One region of the Phyllobacterium sp. RCAM01083 genome, then DNA from elsewhere that is predicted to be linked to it. Evidence: predicted binding sites of a transcription regulator. Region 1 holds the regulator's gene; each other region holds the start of a gene.
What was found. Region 1 encodes PhoB, which activates phosphate uptake and scavenging genes when phosphate is short. Its sites were predicted from a motif close to TGTCATNNANCTGTCAT; they were not measured.
Positions count from the first base shown of each region.

Region 2: ACZ25R_RS21780 (DUF2794 domain-containing protein) is a predicted target of PhoB. The motif match lies at 2,642-2,658, and genes of this name have one in related genera.
Region 3: ACZ25R_RS09990 (UDP-2,3-diacylglucosamine diphosphatase) is a predicted target of PhoB. The motif match lies at 2,488-2,504, and genes of this name have one in related genera.
Region 4: olsB (l-ornithine N(alpha)-acyltransferase) is a predicted target of PhoB. The motif match lies at 1,823-1,839, and genes of this name have one in related genera.

Region 1 covers NZ_JBVFZN010000005.1:3,313,125-3,317,352, forward strand. The annotation lists gene pstB (phosphate ABC transporter ATP-binding protein PstB) at 27-800, shown strand; gene phoU (phosphate signaling complex protein PhoU) at 824-1,549, shown strand; gene phoB (phosphate regulon transcriptional regulator PhoB) at 1,564-2,250, shown strand; gene ACZ25R_RS23150 (vWA domain-containing protein) at 2,251-3,441, opposite strand; gene ACZ25R_RS23155 (AAA family ATPase) at 3,507-4,228, opposite strand, start outside.
Region 2 covers NZ_JBVFZN010000005.1:3,044,593-3,048,820, forward strand. The annotation lists gene ACZ25R_RS21765 (ABC transporter permease) at 1-620, shown strand, start outside; gene ACZ25R_RS21770 (Bax inhibitor-1/YccA family protein) at 812-1,588, shown strand; gene ACZ25R_RS21775 (GNAT family N-acetyltransferase) at 1,688-2,236, shown strand; gene ACZ25R_RS21780 (DUF2794 domain-containing protein) at 2,243-2,614, opposite strand; gene ACZ25R_RS21785 (DUF1223 domain-containing protein) at 3,010-3,780, opposite strand; gene acnA (aconitate hydratase AcnA) at 3,987-4,228, opposite strand, start outside.
Region 3 covers NZ_JBVFZN010000005.1:687,653-691,880, forward strand. The annotation lists gene ACZ25R_RS09985 (NADP-dependent malic enzyme) at 45-2,342, opposite strand; gene ACZ25R_RS09990 (UDP-2,3-diacylglucosamine diphosphatase) at 2,570-3,391, shown strand; gene ACZ25R_RS09995 (glycosyltransferase family 4 protein) at 3,419-4,228, shown strand, end outside.
Region 4 covers NZ_JBVFZN010000005.1:2,650,951-2,655,178, reverse strand. The annotation lists gene mutS (DNA mismatch repair protein MutS) at 1-724, opposite strand, end outside; gene olsB (l-ornithine N(alpha)-acyltransferase) at 872-1,711, opposite strand; gene lspA (signal peptidase II) at 1,869-2,372, opposite strand; gene ACZ25R_RS19840 (TrmH family RNA methyltransferase) at 2,378-3,256, opposite strand; gene ACZ25R_RS19835 (RsmD family RNA methyltransferase) at 3,253-4,228, opposite strand, start outside.

The DNA of each region.
Region 1 (4,228 bases):
CTCTCGAAAAAGCGGTAAACGACAAAATGAGTGCACAGGTCAATACGATCAAAATGCAGGGCAAGGATGTCACCGTTCACTACGGTGAAAAGCAGGCCCTGTTCGGTGTCAGCCTCGATGTGCCTGAGAAGATGGTGACGGCGCTGATCGGCCCGTCCGGTTGCGGCAAGTCGACTTTCCTGCGCTCGCTCAACCGCATGAACGACACGATCGAAGGCTGCAAGATCGGCGGCAAGATCACGCTCGATGACGAGGATATCTACAATCCGAAGATCGACGTGGTCGAGCTGCGCGCCCGCGTCGGCATGGTTTTCCAGAAGCCCAATCCGTTCCCGAAGTCCATTTTTGAGAATGTGGCTTATGGCCCGCGCATTCATGGTCTTGCCAAGAACCGGCACGAGCTGGAGGAAATCGTCGAGAAGAGCCTGCGCCGCGCCAGCCTGTTCGACGAAGTGAAGGACCGCCTGCACGAAGCCGGTACCGGCCTTTCCGGTGGCCAGCAGCAGCGCCTGTGCATCGCCCGCGCCATTGCCGTCAGCCCGGAAGTCATCCTGATGGACGAACCCTGCTCGGCGCTCGATCCGATTGCCACGGCAAAGGTCGAGGAACTGATCGACGAACTGCGCCAGAACTACACCATCGTCATCGTCACCCATTCGATGCAGCAGGCGGCCCGCGTTTCGCAGCGCACCGCCATGTTCCATCTCGGAAACCTCGTCGAGGTGGGCGATACGGAAATGATGTTCACCAATCCGACGGAAAAGCGCACGCAGGACTACATCACCGGACGCTTCGGCTAATCACGGGAAACAGGGATAAGAATATGACCGAGTCGCAGCATACCGTCCGTTCCTATGACGACGAACTGAAGTTCCTGACGCACAAGATCGCCGAAATGGGCGGCCATGCCGAACGCATGGTCGAACAGGCCGTCACCGCCATGGTGAACTCCGACAACGCGCTGGCCCAGCGCGTCATTTCGGACGATCTCATCCTCGATGCCGGACAGCGCGAGATCGACGAAAAGGCCATCACCATCATCGGCAAGCGCCAGCCCATGGCGATCGATCTGCGTGAGATCATCGGCGCCATCCGCATTTCCTCCGACCTCGAACGGGTCGGCGACCTCGGCAAGAACATCGCCAAGCGCGTTGTCGCCGTCACCGATACGCGTCAGACGCTGTCGGTCTATCGCGGCCTGCAGACCATCGCGGAACTCGCCCTGACGCAGCTCAAGGACGTGCTCGACGCCTATGCGACACGCTCCGTGCAGCAGGTCAACATCGTGCGCGAGCGCGATGATGAAATCGATGCGCTGTACACATCGCTGTTCCGCGAACTCCTGACCTACATGATGGAAGACCCGCGCAACATCTCCGCCTGCACGCACCTTCTCTTCTGCGCCAAGAATATCGAGCGCATCGGAGACCATGCGACGAACATTGCTGAAACGGTCTACTACATCGTGACGGGTGCCCAGCTTCCGGCCGAACGGCCCAAGGAAGACCAGACCCACAGCATCATCGTCGATGAAGCCAGACAGCCTTAATTAGGATTCCAGCAATGGCGATCGCTCCCAAAATCACTGTTGTCGAAGACGAGGAAGCGCTCAGCGTCCTTCTCCGGTACAATCTTGAAGCCGAAGGCTATGTCGTCGAGACAATCGCACGCGGTGACGAGGCGGAAATTGCGCTGCGTGAAAAAGTGCCGGATCTGCTCATTCTCGACTGGATGCTGCCGGGCCTTTCCGGCATCGAACTCTGCCGCCGTCTGCGGGCGCGGCGCGAGACCGAAATCCTGCCGATCATCATGCTGACGGCGCGCGGCGAAGAGAGCGAGCGGGTGCGCGGCCTTGCCACCGGCGCCGATGACTACATGGTCAAGCCGTTCTCGACCCCGGAACTGCTTGCCCGCATCAAGGCCATGCTGCGCCGGGTCAATCCGAGCCTGCTGTCGCATGTGCTCAGCTTCGGCGATCTGAAGCTCGATCGCGAGCAGCACCGCGTGTTCCGCAAGGAACGCGAGTTGAAGCTCGGGCCGACCGAATTCCGCCTGCTGGAATTCCTGATGCAGTCCCCCGGCCGGGTGTTCTCGCGCGGCCAGCTCCTGGACAATGTCTGGGGCGCCGACATCTATGTGGACGACCGTACCGTCGACGTGCACGTCGGCCGGCTGCGCAAGGCCATCAATATCGGCCGCTCGATCGATCCTATCCGCACCGTGCGTGGTGCGGGGTACTCGTTCGGCTAATCAGTGCCGGCGCGAGAGTTCGCGCGTCGCCCCCTCGATGCCCGCCAGGGTCATGGGATACATGCGATGCGCGAAAATCTTGCGGATCATCGCCGTCGAGGTGGTGTAGTCCCAATATTGTTCCTTTGACGGATTGAGCCACGCGGCGTTCTTCCAGTGGTCGAGCACCCGGCCGAGCCAGACCGCGCCCGCCTCCTGGTTCCAGTGCTCGACCGATCCGCCCGCATGGGAAACCTCGTAGGGCGCCATGGCGGCATCCCCGACGAAGATGACCTTGTAGTCCGGTCCGTATTTATGGATGAGATCGAGCGTCGGTATGCGTTCCGCATGGCGGCGGCGGTTGTCCTTCCACACACCCTCGTAGAGGCAGTTGTGGAAGTAGAAATACTCCATGTGCTTGAACTCCGAGCGGACGGCGGAGAACAGTTCCTCGGCGATCCGGATATGCTCGTCCATGGAGCCGCCCACATCGAAGAACATCAGCAGCTTGACATGATTGCGCCGTTCGGGCCGCGTCTGCACGTCGAGATAGCCGTGTTCGGCGGTTGACCTGATGGTGCCCGACAGGTCGAGCTCGTCATCGGCGCCTTCGCGCACCCAGCGGCGCAGCCGTTTCAGAGCAACCTTGATGTTGCGGGTGCCCAGCTCGACGCTGTCGTCAAAATTCCTGAATTCACGCTTGTCCCACACCTTGACCGCGCGGCGATGGCGGCCCTCGTCCTGGCCGATGCGCACGCCTTCGGGATTGTAGCCATAGGCGCCGAAGGGCGAGGTTCCGGCCGTGCCGATCCACTTGGAGCCGCCCTGATGCCGGCCCTTCTGCTCCTCAAGCCGCTGGCGCAGGGTTTCCATCAGCTTGTCGAAACCGCCCAGCGCCTCGATCAGCTTTTTCTCTTCTTCCGTGAGGTGCTTTTCGGCGAGCCGGCGCAACCATTCCTCGGGCAGATTGGCAATGTCGACGCCGCTCTCGCCGCCGAGCAGTTCCAGCCCCTTGAACACGTGGCCGAAGACCTGATCGAAGCGGTCGAGATGGCGCTCGTCCTTCACCAGGGCGGAACGGGCGAGATAGTAGAACCCTTCGACATCATAGGTCACCAGCCCCGCATCCAGCCCCTCAAGCAGCGTCAGATATTCCCGCAGCGATACGGGAATCTTGGCGGCCTTGAGCTCGAGGAAGAAGGGGAGGAACATTGTGGGACCCTTTTACTGCATACGATGAACGATGCCGGTTCTCTCGATGGGGCGGATGGCGAGCGTCATCCCTGCCTCCTTGCCATGAAGGCCAGCCGCTCGAACAGGTGTACGTCCTGCTCGTTCTTCAGCAGGGCGCCGTGCAGTTTCGGCAAGGCGTTCTTCGGGTCGGCGCGCAAATCTTCCGGGGCGATGTCGTCGGCAACCAGCAGCCGGATCCAGTCCAGCGCTTCCGATGTGGACGGCTTCTTCTTCAGGCCGGGCACATCGCGGATCTCGTAGAACTGGGTGAGGGCGGCGCGCACGAGGTTCTGCTTGATGCCGGGATAGTGCACCTCGACGATCCGGGTCAGCGTATCGACATCCGGGAAGCGGATATAGTGGAAGAAGCAGCGGCGCAGAAAGGCGTCCGGCAGTTCCTTCTCGTTGTTGGAGGTGATGATGACGATCGGCCGGTGTACGGCGCGGATCGTTTCGCCGGTTTCGTAGACGTGAAACTCGTTGCGGTCGAGCTCCTGCAGGAGATCGTTCGGGAACTCGATATCCGCCTTGTCGATCTCGTCGATCAGCAGCACGACTTTCCTGTCGGTCGTGAAGGCATGCCACAGCTTGCCGGGTTTGATGTAATTGGCGATGTCGTTGAATTTCGCATCGCCGAGCTGCGAATCGCGCAGGCGGCTGACGGCATCATATTCGTAGAGGCCCTGCTGCGCCTTGGTGGTGGATTTGACGTTCCATTCGACCAGTTCCAGATCGAGCGCCGCCGCGATCTGCCGGGCAAGCTCGG
Region 2 (4,228 bases), 270 kb from region 1:
TTGCCAACTTCCGGCAAGTGGAGTGGGAATCGCTTGCAATCAATTTCGTCATGGTGTTCTCGCCCAATGCTTTTGCCGGTGCCCCGCATGCCTGGCTTGCCACGCTCACCGATCCCTCTGCGACAACACAGGAAGAGGCCACGGTCATGCGTGATGTGACCCGGGCTTTTCCTGCCGTCACGTCCGTGCGGGTGAAGGATGCCATTAGCATTGCCAATGAACTGGTCGGACAGCTGGCGGTTGCGATCCGCGCCGCGGCGTCGGTGGCCCTGATCGCCTCCATCCTTGTGCTCGGCGGCGCGCTTGCGGCCGGTAACCGCGCCCGCGTGCATGACGCGGTGGTCCTGAAAACTCTTGGCGCCACGCGGCGCACTCTGATCAAGGCGTTCAGTTACGAATATGTCATTCTGGGGCTGGCGACAGCAACTTTCGCGCTCCTGGCTGGCGGATTGGCGGCCTGGTATGTGGTTGTACGGGTGATGAAGCTGCCTGCATCATTCCAGCCGGAAGTGGCCGTTTCCACGCTGGTCCTGGCGTTGGTTCTGACCGTCGGATTTGGCCTTGCGGGAACCTGGAGAATCCTTGGTCAAAAGGCGGCTCCGATCCTGCGAAACCTCTGAAATCGTTAAAAAAGCGTAATATGTGAGCATTTTGCCCGCATTTGCCCGCCAAACACGCGATCTTGAGTGAAACAGGTCTTGTTATCGCCCTGCTGAATCCCCATAATTCACCGTAAGGCATGCTGGGGTCCCGCCAGCGGCGCCTGGGAATAACCCCCGACACCCGACGGGACGAAGCAATGAGGAAAACCATGGCTGACTATCGCAACATCCAGGCCCGTACATCGGCCGGAGTGCGTGTGGACGCGGGGATCGATCAAGGTCTACGCAGCTACATGCTGAAGGTCTACAATCTGATGGGGATCGGTCTCGCAGTGACCGGTCTTGCCGCGCTTGCAATTGTTTATCTCGCAACCACCAATGATGCATCGCTCGCGGTCGCTCAATTGCCGAATGGCAAGATGCTGACCAGCCTTGGCGTGGCGCTTTACGGCTCGCCCCTGCGTTGGGTTGTTATGCTCGCACCGCTCGCAGCAGTGTTCTTCTTGAGCTTCCGTATTGAGAAAATGAGTGTTTCGGCGGCCCAGACAACTTTCTGGGTTTATGCGGCACTCGTCGGTGTTTCTCTGTCGTCGATCTTCCTTGTCTATACGTCGGGAAGCATCGTGCAGACATTCTTCATCACCGCTGCATCCTTTGGTGCGCTGTCGCTCTACGGCTACACGACGAAGCGCGATCTCTCCGGGATGGGTTCGTTCCTGTTCATGGGTCTGATCGGCATTCTCCTTGCCGGTGTGGTCAACATCTTCCTGCAGTCCAGTGCTTTGCAGTTTGCAATCTCTGCGATCGGCGTTCTGGTCTTTGCAGGTCTGACGGCCTATGACACCCAGAGCATCAAGGAAATGTACTATGAAGGCGACAGCTCGGACACCTATGGCCGCAAGGCGATCATGGGTGCGCTGCGCCTCTATCTCGACTTCATCAACATGTTCATGTTCCTGTTGCAGTTCCTCGGCAACCGCAACTGATCCTGGACGTTATGAACGAGTGAAAATGGGCAGCGGAAACGCTGCCCTTTTTCTTGGCGGCATTGCATTCATCCGATATTTTTGCGATCGATTGCGATCATGACCAGCATTCATATCCGCCCGGCACAGCCCACTGACCTGCCCGCTATCACCGCAATCTATCGCGATGCGGTTCTGCATGGTACGGCTACCTACGAGATCGAGCCGCCCGCGCTGGCGGAGATGACCAAGCGGTTCCATACGATCACCAGTGATGGTTTCCCCTACAGCGTGGCCGAGATTGACGGTATCGTGAGCGGCTACGCCTATGCCAGTTATTTCCGTACCCGCCCGGCCTATTGGTGGAGTGTCGAGGATTCGATCTACATTGCGCCGCAAGCCAAGGGCAAAGGCATGGGCAAAGCCCTGCTTCAACGCTTGATCATCGATTGCACAGCGCTTGGATTTCGCCAGTTCATCGCTGTTATCGGCGATGGTCACGCTGCGTCAGCGTCTGTGCGACTGCATACCAGTTGCGGTTTCAGGCATTGCGGCACCATTGAAGGATCGGGTTTCAAGCATGGCCGCTGGCTGGATACGGTTCTCATGCAGCTTGATATGAATGGCGGGACCACGACCCTTCCGGGGCCGGCACCTTTGAGAGGTTGAGCAGCTTTAGCTCCGCACGACCTGCAGCGATTTGTCGAATATCCTGAGTACCCTGTCGAGTTCCGTGCCGCGCTTGAGAATAAGACCGCTCGCGGCAATCACGCTATAGGCGCCTTGCTTGCGGGCCAGCCGCGGATTTTTCTCGATCCGGAACATTGGCACTTCACTGGTTCGGCGAAACACAGAAAACACAGCCCGGTCATTCAGATGGTCAATGGCATAATCGCGCCATTCGCCTGCTGAAACCATGAAGCCGTATATTCTGAGAATTTGATCAAGTTCCCGCCGATTGAATGTAACGGGGAGATCACGTGCGCCGGAGAGTGAAATGAGTTTCGCCTGCTGTTGCGATTCGTCGCCACCTGCATTGCTGTCCATCAATCAATCCGCCCTTAGATTTGCCGTATGACAACTGGATGACAGAAGGGTGACCTGTTCCGCCCGCATTTACAAGCCTGTAAGTGTCAGGGCGCGCGCAATTGAACGCAAAAATGTCGTTGTCATTGTGCCTTTCACAAAGGAATACGCCCTGTTTCCATTGGTGATGTCTGGCCACAGTTTCGCCACGTTGCACTCGCATTGCCGCCGGATTTCAGACCCACCTTCAGCCCGTTGTCTGAGACGGTTCGGTCTTGAGCGGTCCGATACCCCAAGCCCCCCGCCCAAACGGGCTGTTCTGGCCGAACCATTCAGTCTCTCAATGGCAACAAGCCCCAAGACTTCAGGCTGGTTTTACCAGCCTTTTTTCTTGTCTGCAGAAATGCTCTTTAAAATCAGGGCTTTGTCATGATCGAGGCGCCAATGATAGGCCCCGGTTTGCCTTCACCAAGCATTTCCTGCAACAGGACAGCGCAGCCGGAAGCCTTCTTGCTGGCGATTTCGGTCAGCGGGATTTCGATCTTCTGCGATTTGCCATCCCACATGCCAACGGTTTCCATCGCGCGGACGCTGTTGGCGTAGCTGACATTGCGCCCGCCATTCTCGCCATCGGGTATGGAAACAATGGTTTCCTTGTTGAAATAGGCGAGAAGAACGCGCACAGGATTTTTTGCGGCAGCCCCCTCACCAATATTGATGACCAGGCGATCTGGAGAGGTTTTTTCGATCGATACGGGAATTGTCAGTCCAGAATCACCATTGCGCATCTCATCGATTCGGCGCCGGATTTTAGCGCCGTCCTGACCGTTTACATGCTCGCGGCCATTGAGGATTGCCTGCGGTGTGTAAACACCTGTCAGTCCAAGTGCCTTGCGATAGGCATTCTGCCGCGCGGTGTTTTCGGGCAGCGCAAGATTATCCACCCACCCGCGATAATCCCAATAGTCAACATGGAAGGCCAGTGCGACGACTTTCCCTTCCGCGACCAACTGCTTGAGGACGGCATCGGCTGGTGGACATGAGCCGCAGCCCTGCGAGGTATAAAGCTCAACCACGCCATCTGGTTTCGTGCCGATGCTCCCGGCATAAACCGGCCACGTGAACCCCGCCGCTACAAGGAGCGGGCAGGCGATCAGAATGGCTTTGAGCAGGGTGCGCAGGGTCAAGGGTACGAGCTTTCTTCCCGAATTTTTCTTTGATCTTGTATGAGAGTGATTGCCAGACAATTGATAGGGATGCGTTTTATCAAGAGGAAGTCACTTTGAGGTGAATTCGATCACGTTTACAGGCAAAACCATATAATTATTGGCGAAATCGCGAAAAAAAACCGCCGGTTGCCCGGCGGTCTCCGATTTCAGAGCTTTTCGCTGCTTTAAGCGGCGAGATCGCGCAGCACGTACTGCAGGATGCCGCCATTCTTGAGGTATTCCAGCTCATCGATTGTATCGATACGGCAGATCAGCGGTACCTGCTTGACCGTACCGTCGGCGAACGTCACCGTGGCATGGGTTTTCTGGCGCGGCTGGATCGTGGCAAGACCTTCGATGGAAACTGTCTCATCGCCCTTCAGGCCAAGCGACTGCCAGCTCGTGCCCTCTTCCAGCACGAAGGGGA
Region 3 (4,228 bases), 2.6 Mb from region 1:
CTGAACCATCCATGAACGTGCGGCAGCAATAAGACGGCAGCGCGCTATTCCAGGCGCTGTGACGCCTCAACCACTGCCAGAGCTGTCATGTTGACGATACCGCGCGATGTCACCGACGGCGTCAGAATATGCACAGGCTTGGCGGCGCCGAGCAGAATGGGCCCGACATGCAGTGCATCGGTGACCGTCTTGACGACGTTGAGCGTGATGTTGGCTGCGTCGAGATTGGGGAAGACCAGAAGGTTGGCTTCGCCGCTCAGGCGGGAATGCGGCAGCACACGCTCACGCAGGATTTCCGACAGGGCGGAATCGCCATGCATTTCGCCATCCTGCTCCAAATCTGGTGCCTTGGAGCGCAGGATTTCCGAAGCGGCGCGCATCTTGGCCGCACTTTCGGAATCGCGCGAACCGAAGTTGGAATGCGAAAGCAGGGCTGCCTTGGGTTCGATGCCGAAGCGGCGGATTTCGTTGGCGGCCAGAACCGTCTTTTCCGCAATCTCTTCGGCTGTCGGATCGATGCTGACATAGGTATCGGTCAGGAACAGCACGCCGCGCTGTGAAATCAGCAGGCTGAGTGCGGAAAAATTGCGGATGCCCTCAAGCTTGCCGATGATCTGGTCGACATTGCGCAGATGACGCTCGAAACGGCCTTCCAGGCCGCAGATCATGGCATCGGCTTCGCCGCGCATGATGGCCAGCGCCGCAATCACCGTGCCGCTGGCGCGGACCATGGTGCGTGCCACCTCCGGCGTGGTGCCGCGCCGGCCGGTAAGGTTCACCAAAAGGTCGACATAGTCGCGGTAGCGCGGATCGTCTTCCGGGTTGATGATGTCAAAATCAGTGCCGAGCTTGATCTTCAGGCCGTAGCGCTTGAGACGCGTCTCGATGACCTGCGGGCGGCCGATCAGCGTCGGGATCGCCGTGCCTTCCTCAAGCACCACCTGTGCCGCGCGCAGGACGCGCTCGTCTTCGCCGTCGGAATAGATCACCCGCTTCTTCTCGGCAGTCCGCGCTGCGGTGAAGATCGGCTTCATGATCAGGCCGGAGCGGAAGACAAAGCGGTTCAGCTTGTCGAGATAGACCTCGAAATCCTCGATGGGGCGGTCGGCGACGCCGGTTTCCATGGCCGCCTTGGCCACAGCTGGGGCGATGCGCAGGATCAGGCGCGGATCGAACGGCGAAGGAATGAGATAATTGGGGCCGAAGGTCGGCGTTTCGCCGGAATAGGCGCGGGCCGCCACATCCGATGGCTCCTCGCGGGCAAGTGCCGCGATGGCCTTGACCGCCGCCATCTTCATTTCCTCATTGATCGCCCGTGCGCCGCAATCCAGCGCGCCGCGGAAAATATAGGGGAAGCAGAGGACGTTGTTGACCTGGTTGGGGAAATCGGAGCGTCCGGTGCAGATCATGGCGTCGGGGCGTGCGGCACGTGCTTCCTCCGGCATGATTTCCGGATTGGGATTGGCCAGCGCCATGATCAGCGGGTTCGGCGCCATCTGCTTCAAAAGTTCCGGCTTCAGGACACCTGCGGCGGACAGGCCGAGGAACACGTCGGCACCGCCGATGACATCGGCCAGCACGCGTGCGTCAGTCTTCTGGGCATAGACGGATTTCCAGCGGTCCATCAACGTGTTGCGGCCGTCATAGACGACGCCGTCGAGATCGCAGACCCAGATGTTCTTGCGGTTGGCGCCGAGCTTGACCAGGAGGTTGAGGCAGGCGAGCGCTGCAGCACCGGCGCCGGACGCCACGATCTTGACCTTGGACAGATCCTTGCCGGCCAGCTCCATGCCGTTGAGGATGGCTGCGGCGACGATGATCGCCGTGCCGTGCTGGTCGTCATGGAACACGGGAATGTTCATCCTGGCACGGAGGATTTCCTCCACGTCAAAGCATTCCGGCGCCTTGATGTCCTCAAGGTTGATGCCGCCAAAGGTGGGTTCGAGCGCGGCAACGACATCGACGATCTTGTTGATCTCCTGCGCGTCGATCTCGATGTCGAAGACGTCGATGTCGGCGAATTTCTTGAAGAGAACCGCCTTGCCTTCCATCACCGGCTTGGAGGCGAGGGGGCCGATATTGCCAAGGCCAAGGACGGCGGTGCCATTGGAGATGACCGCTACAAGATTGGCACGGCTGGTATAATCGGCTGCTGTGGCGGGGTTTTCATGAATGGCCAGGCAGGGTGCGGCGACACCGGGGGAATAGGCAAGGGCAAGGTCGCGCTGATTTCCAAGCGGCTTCGTCGCCTGGATTTCCAGTTTACCCGGCTGAGGAAAGCGGTGGTAAAACAGGGCGCTTTCTTCGAGGTCGGACTGGTTGGGCGAATTGTCCTTGGCCATGGATAATATCCTCCGGAAATTGGCTGGTCGCAACTTGGGATTTGCGATTCAATCTTTTTAGCATGCATAAATGACACGAAGAGCCATAAATGAAGTCCATTTTGTTACAAGTGTTTATCGCAGGAAACCATAGACTTTTTAGCGGCGTCATAAGACTGTGACATGAATCAGGTTTCTGTCAGACCAGAGGTACCGATGCGTACCGGCGCTGAACGGAGATCAGCCTCATGGTTGAGCCAGAGACACGTAAGTTTCGCACGCTCTTTTTGTCCGATGTGCATCTTGGTTCCAAAGGCGCCAAGGCGACCTTCCTCCTGGACTTTCTAAAGTATCACGATGCGGATACGATCTATCTGGTCGGCGATATCGTCGATGGATGGCGTCTGCGCCGCAGCTGGCACTGGCCGCAGGAGCACAACGACATCGTGCAGAAACTCCTGCGCAAGAGCCGCAAGGGCGCGCGCATCCTCTACATCGCCGGCAACCACGATGAATTCCTGCGCGATTTCCAGGGCACGCATTTCGGCGGCATCGAGGTCATGGACCGCACGATGCACGAAACCGCTGACGGCCGCAAATTCCTCGTGATCCATGGCGACCAGTTCGACGTCGTCGTGCGCAATGCCCGCCACATCGCCTATCTCGGCGACTGGGCCTATGATGCGGCGCTGGCCATCAACACCATCATGAACAAGGTGCGGCGCATGCTCGGGCTGCGCTACTGGTCATTCTCCGCCTGGGCGAAATTCCGGGTGAAGAAGGCCGTTAACTTCATCGGTTCCTTCCAGACCGTCGTCTCCGACGAGGCCCGGCGCATCGGCGCCGACGGCGTCATCTGCGGCCATATCCACCACGCCACCATCGAAGAAATCGACGGCATCGAATACATCAACACCGGCGACTGGGTTGAAAGCTGCACAGCCATCGTCGAGCATCACGACGGCAAGATGGAACTCATCTCCTGGACGCATCTGATCGGGGAGAAGGCAGGCTTTGCGCCTGTCGTCAAACTCGAGGACAAGCGTCCCAAGGCGGCGAATGCGGCCTGAATGGCTTCTCCTGCAGAGATCGATCCGATGAAGCGGCTGGTCATCGTCTCCGATGCCTGGCATCCGCAGGTCAATGGCGTGGTGCGCACCCTGACCCAATTGCGCGAGCAGATGGAGGCGCGGGGCGTCGAGGTGACGATCATCTCGCCCGCGGACTATCCCTCGGCGCCATGTCCCACCTATCCGGAAATCCGGCTGGCACTGACCTATCCCGCGGCGGTGAAAGCCCGGATCGAGGCGTTGCAGCCCGCCTTCGTGCATATCGCCACGGAAGGCCCGCTCGGCATCATGGCGCGGCGTGCCTGCCTGAAAAACAAGTGGCGCTTCACCACCAGCTTTCATACGCGTTTTCCCGAATATCTGCGCGAGCGTCTGCCCATTCCGTTGGCCTGGACCTATGGCTTTCTGCGCCGGTTCCACAATGCTGCCGAGACCTGCCTTGTCCCGACGCAGTCCATCTACGAGGAATTGAGCGAGCGCGGCTTCGACACGTTGCGCGTGTGGACGCGCGGTGTCGACCGCGATCTGTTCCGCCCGCAGGCGGATGTCGATCTCGGCCTCGCGCATCCCGTCTTTCTCTGCGTCGGCCGCGTTGCGCCGGAAAAGAATCTTGAAGCCTTTCTGGCGCTTGATCTGCCGGGAACAAAACTTGTCGTCGGCGACGGGCCGGATATGGATGAGCTGAAGCGCAAATTCCCTGACGCCGTGTTCGCCGGCAAGAAGGAGGGCGAGGAACTCGCCCGCCACTATGCGGGTGCCGATGTGTTTGTTTTTCCCAGCCGCACCGACACGTTCGGCCTGGTGCTGCTGGAGGCGATTGCCTGCGGGCTTCCGGTC
Region 4 (4,228 bases), 660 kb from region 1:
TGGCCACGTCGAAATAGCGCTGTATGCGGTTTTCCGCCGTGGCGCTGTCGAAAAGGCTTGGCGGCTGCGGGCTGACCGAGCGCCCGATGACATCGAATGTCGGGCGCAGGTCCGGATCGTGAAACACCGGATCGGCAACGATCAGTTCGCGCGGATCGACGCGCAGAATATCGGCAAGCAGCCGCGACGGATCGGTTTCGCTGACCCGGAACGTGCCGGTGGAAATATCGATCCAGGCGAGGGCAAACTGGCCCTGCGCCGCGCCTTTCACCCGGCCCAGCGTCATGAGATAGTTGGCTTCGGAGGGATCGAGCAGCTTTTCCTCTGTGAGCGTGCCGGGGGTGACCAGCCGCACGACATCGCGCTTCACCACGGATTTCGATCCGCGCTTGCGCGCTTCAGCCGGGTCTTCCACCTGTTCGCACACCGCAACCCGGAAGCCGCGCATGATCAGCTTCTGCAGATAGTCGTCCGCCGCGTGCACCGGCACGCCGCACATCGGGATATCTTCGCCCAGATGCTTGCCGCGCTTGGTCAGCGTGATCCCGAGCGCGCGGGACGCGGCTATGGCATCGTCGAAGAACAGCTCGTAGAAATCGCCCATCCGGTAAAACAGCAGGCTGTCCGGATTGGTCGCCTTGATCTCGATATACTGCTCCATCATCGGCGTTGGGCGCGCCGAGCTGTCAGCCTCATAGGATGGTGTTTCCGCAGTGAATGGCATGTCGGCCAAGACGTTCTCCTGATTTTGACCGATTCCGATCAGAAGACCAATCTATGCGCTATCGGGAACTTTACACACCGTGCAGGCGCATCATCGGCGGTTTTCTCCACAGATGATGTTCGTCCTGCATGAGGCGAAAGTGGAATTTCAGTCGAAACGCTTGGCGTTCGAGATGTAATGGCTGACGTAGCGGGTGGAAATGCGGCTGACCGGCAGAATGATCAGTACATCGGTCGTGCCGAAATCATGATCCACCACCGCACCGTCACCGATCATGGCACCAAGGCGCAGATAGCCCTTGATCAATGGCGGCATGGCGAACAGGGCAACCTTCGGATTGACCGCTTCGCTGGGAACGAGGTCCATCGGCTGATACAGCGATGGCAGGGCCTGGACATCCCAGTCCGGCGTTGCACGGCAATTGTGATGCAGGAACGACAGCGGCAGGGCATGCGCCGCCGGCACCGTTCCCTGGAAGGATGCGCAGCCGAACATCACGTCGATGGAGTGATACCGGCAATAGCTCCAGATGCCCTGCCACAGCAGTTCGACCGTGCGCTTCGAGCGGTATTCCGGCAAAACACAGGACCGGCCGAGCTCAAGGAAATGCATCTGCGGCTTGGCAGCAACCAGACTATCGATCGTATATTCGCTAGCCGAGTAAAAACCGCCTGTTTTGTGGGCAACTTCCGAGCGCATCAGCCGGTAGGTGCCGACGATCTGCTTGTGCTTGGGGCCAATGATCGAGGTATCATAAACCAGGAGGTGATCGCATACGGGATCGAAACGGTCTGCGTCGCGTTGTTCCAGGGTCGCCGAGCCCTTGGCACCGAGTTCATCGAAAAATACCTTGAAACGCAGCTGCTGGGCAGAGACGATTTCGGCTTCGGTTTGCGCAAGGCAAACTTCCATCGTCCCAATGCGTCCAAGCACCGCGACAAGGTGTGGCGCCGTAAACGGCGAGGGTGTTGAATCAACCTGCGACATCGTGTGCTGATCTTTAAAGATAGACGCAGGTTCAAGCAAGGCGAAGCTCATAACGATTCGCTCTCATCATGGTTGATCGGCAATCACTAGATGCTTGAATACAACAATTGGATGACGGGCACATGACGCGGGAGACACCGCAGATGCTGGGTTTTCCTCAGTTTCCCCCAGCTTGCCCCTTTGGTGTCTTGCGCTCGCGCAGCCAGACAAAAATTTCTTCAAGCACGACCAGTGCGGCGCCGACGGAAATGTAGGCATCGGCCAGATTGAAGACGGCAAATGACCATGACGGCAGATGGAAAAGAATATAATCAACGACATAGCCAAGCAGGCTGCGGTCGATCAGATTGCCGATGGCACCGCCGATGATCAGCGCAAAGCCGATGCGCGAGATCCGGCGTGCCGGTACGGTGCTCCACCAGAGATAGCTGACAAAGGCGATGACGACGACGGTCAAGCCGATCAGGGCGAGGTCGTGCATGCCGCTGAGCATCGAAAAAGCAATGCCATTATTGTGAACACGAAAAAGCGCCAGAAATGGCAGCAGATCGATCTGCTGCTGGTAATCCATGCCGGTCTCGACGAGATATTTGATGATCTGGTCGCTCGCCACGGCAAGCACCACAATCGCCAGCAGGCCGAAGAAGGATTTGCTTTTCATGGGGGTTATTTATCCTGTTTGCCGCCATCGAGTGTCAACGCCTCGCGGCGGATCTCGAACAGCATGACGCCGGTGGCAATGGCGAGATTGAGCGAATCCGCCCGGCCTTCCTGGGGAATGCGGGCCAGCTTGTCACAGGTTGAGGCCAGCGTGTCGGGGAGGCCCTGCTGCTCATTGCCCATCAGCAGAATGACCGGCTTGCCCTTGTAGGGAATGGTCCGGTAGTCGACAGCGCCCTTGAGGTGCGTGCCGACGATGAGTCCCGAAAATCCCTTTCGCCAGGAAAGGAATTCCGTTTCGTTCGTGCGTACCAGCGGGACGGCAAAGACCGAACCCATGGTGGCGCGCACGGTTTCGAGCGAAAACGGGTCCGTGGTGTCGCCGATCAGGATGATTCCCTTGGCGCCTGCCGCATCGGCTGTCCGGATGATCGTGCCGAGATTGCCCGGATCGCGCACCCGGTCGAGCGCGACGTAAACATCGTTGCCCTGCGGTCGGGTGGCTGACAGGGGCTGCAGCTGCTGCTCGAACACGCCGACGACCATTTGCGGATTGTCGCGCCGGGTGATGGCGGAAATCACCTTCTCGTTGACCTCGAGTACGTCACCGCCCTTGGCAATCGTGCGGGCTGCCACCTGCTCGACAAGGGAATTGCCCTTGCCCGCCTTGGAATAGACAAGCGTCTTGATGACCCAGCCGAGATCGAGCGCGTCGATGACGAGTTTCAGGCCTTCGGCCAGAAACACCCCCTGTTGGTCGCGGAACTTCTTCAGCGCCAGGGATCGCAGATCCTTGACGATGGGGTTGGTCAGGCTGGTGACTTCCTTGACCTTGCCGGGCCGCGCGATGGAGCTGCCGTGCTGGCGGTCGTCATGTCTGGTCATTTGGCACCCCAGCGGCTGAACAGGGACGTGGAAAGGGCGCGCCCGGAAGACCGTTCGCGCAGGATCAGTTCGCCGGACTGCACTTCGCCGCCAAGACCGGTAAAGGCATCGCGCATCAGCTCGTGAATGGCAAAGAACGATGCGCGGATGGAATAGGCGGTCAGCACCACACCGAGCGGATTGGGCGTCAGGATCGACCGGCACAAATCGACCATATCGGGCAGATTGTCGAACAGCTGCCAGACCTCGCCATTCGGGCCGCGGCCATAGGCGGGCGGATCGAGCAGGATGATGTCATAACCGCTGCCGCGCCGCTCTTCGCGGGCGACGAACTTCATCGCATCCTCGCAAATCCAGCGGATGGGCTTGCCGGAAAGTCCGGCCATTTCCTGGTTTTCGCGCGCCCAGACGATTGCCTTCTTCGAGGCGTCGACATGGGTCACTTCCGCGCCCGCACGGGCGGCAACGAGCGAGGCGACGCCGGTATAGCCGAAGAGATTGAGCACTTTCACCGGGCGCTTTGCACCGCGAATGAGGCTGTCCATATGCGACCAGTGCGTTCCCTGTTCGGGAAACACGCCCACATGCCGGAAGGAGGTGAAGCGGCCGAAGAAGGGAATGCCCTCATAGGCAAGCGGCCAGGTTTCGCCGAGCGGCACCTTGGGGAAATGCCAGCGTCCGACGCCTTCCTCATCCGTATTGCCGGTAAAGATCGCGTCGGCCTTGTCCCACTCGGCCTTGTTCCAGGCCGGGAGCCAGATGGCCTGGCCTTCCGGGCGGATAATCCGGTAGGGACCATATTGCTCGAGCTTGAGGCCGTTGCCGCTGTCGAGCAGGGCGTAATCATCGGAGGGCAGCGTTTCGAGGATCAGGCCGGTCTTTTCTGTCGGGCGCGGGCCGGTGTGGCGGGTCAGGACCCGCTTGGGCAGCGGTTCGGAACGGGGCGCTGCCTTGACGCGCGCATCATTGTCC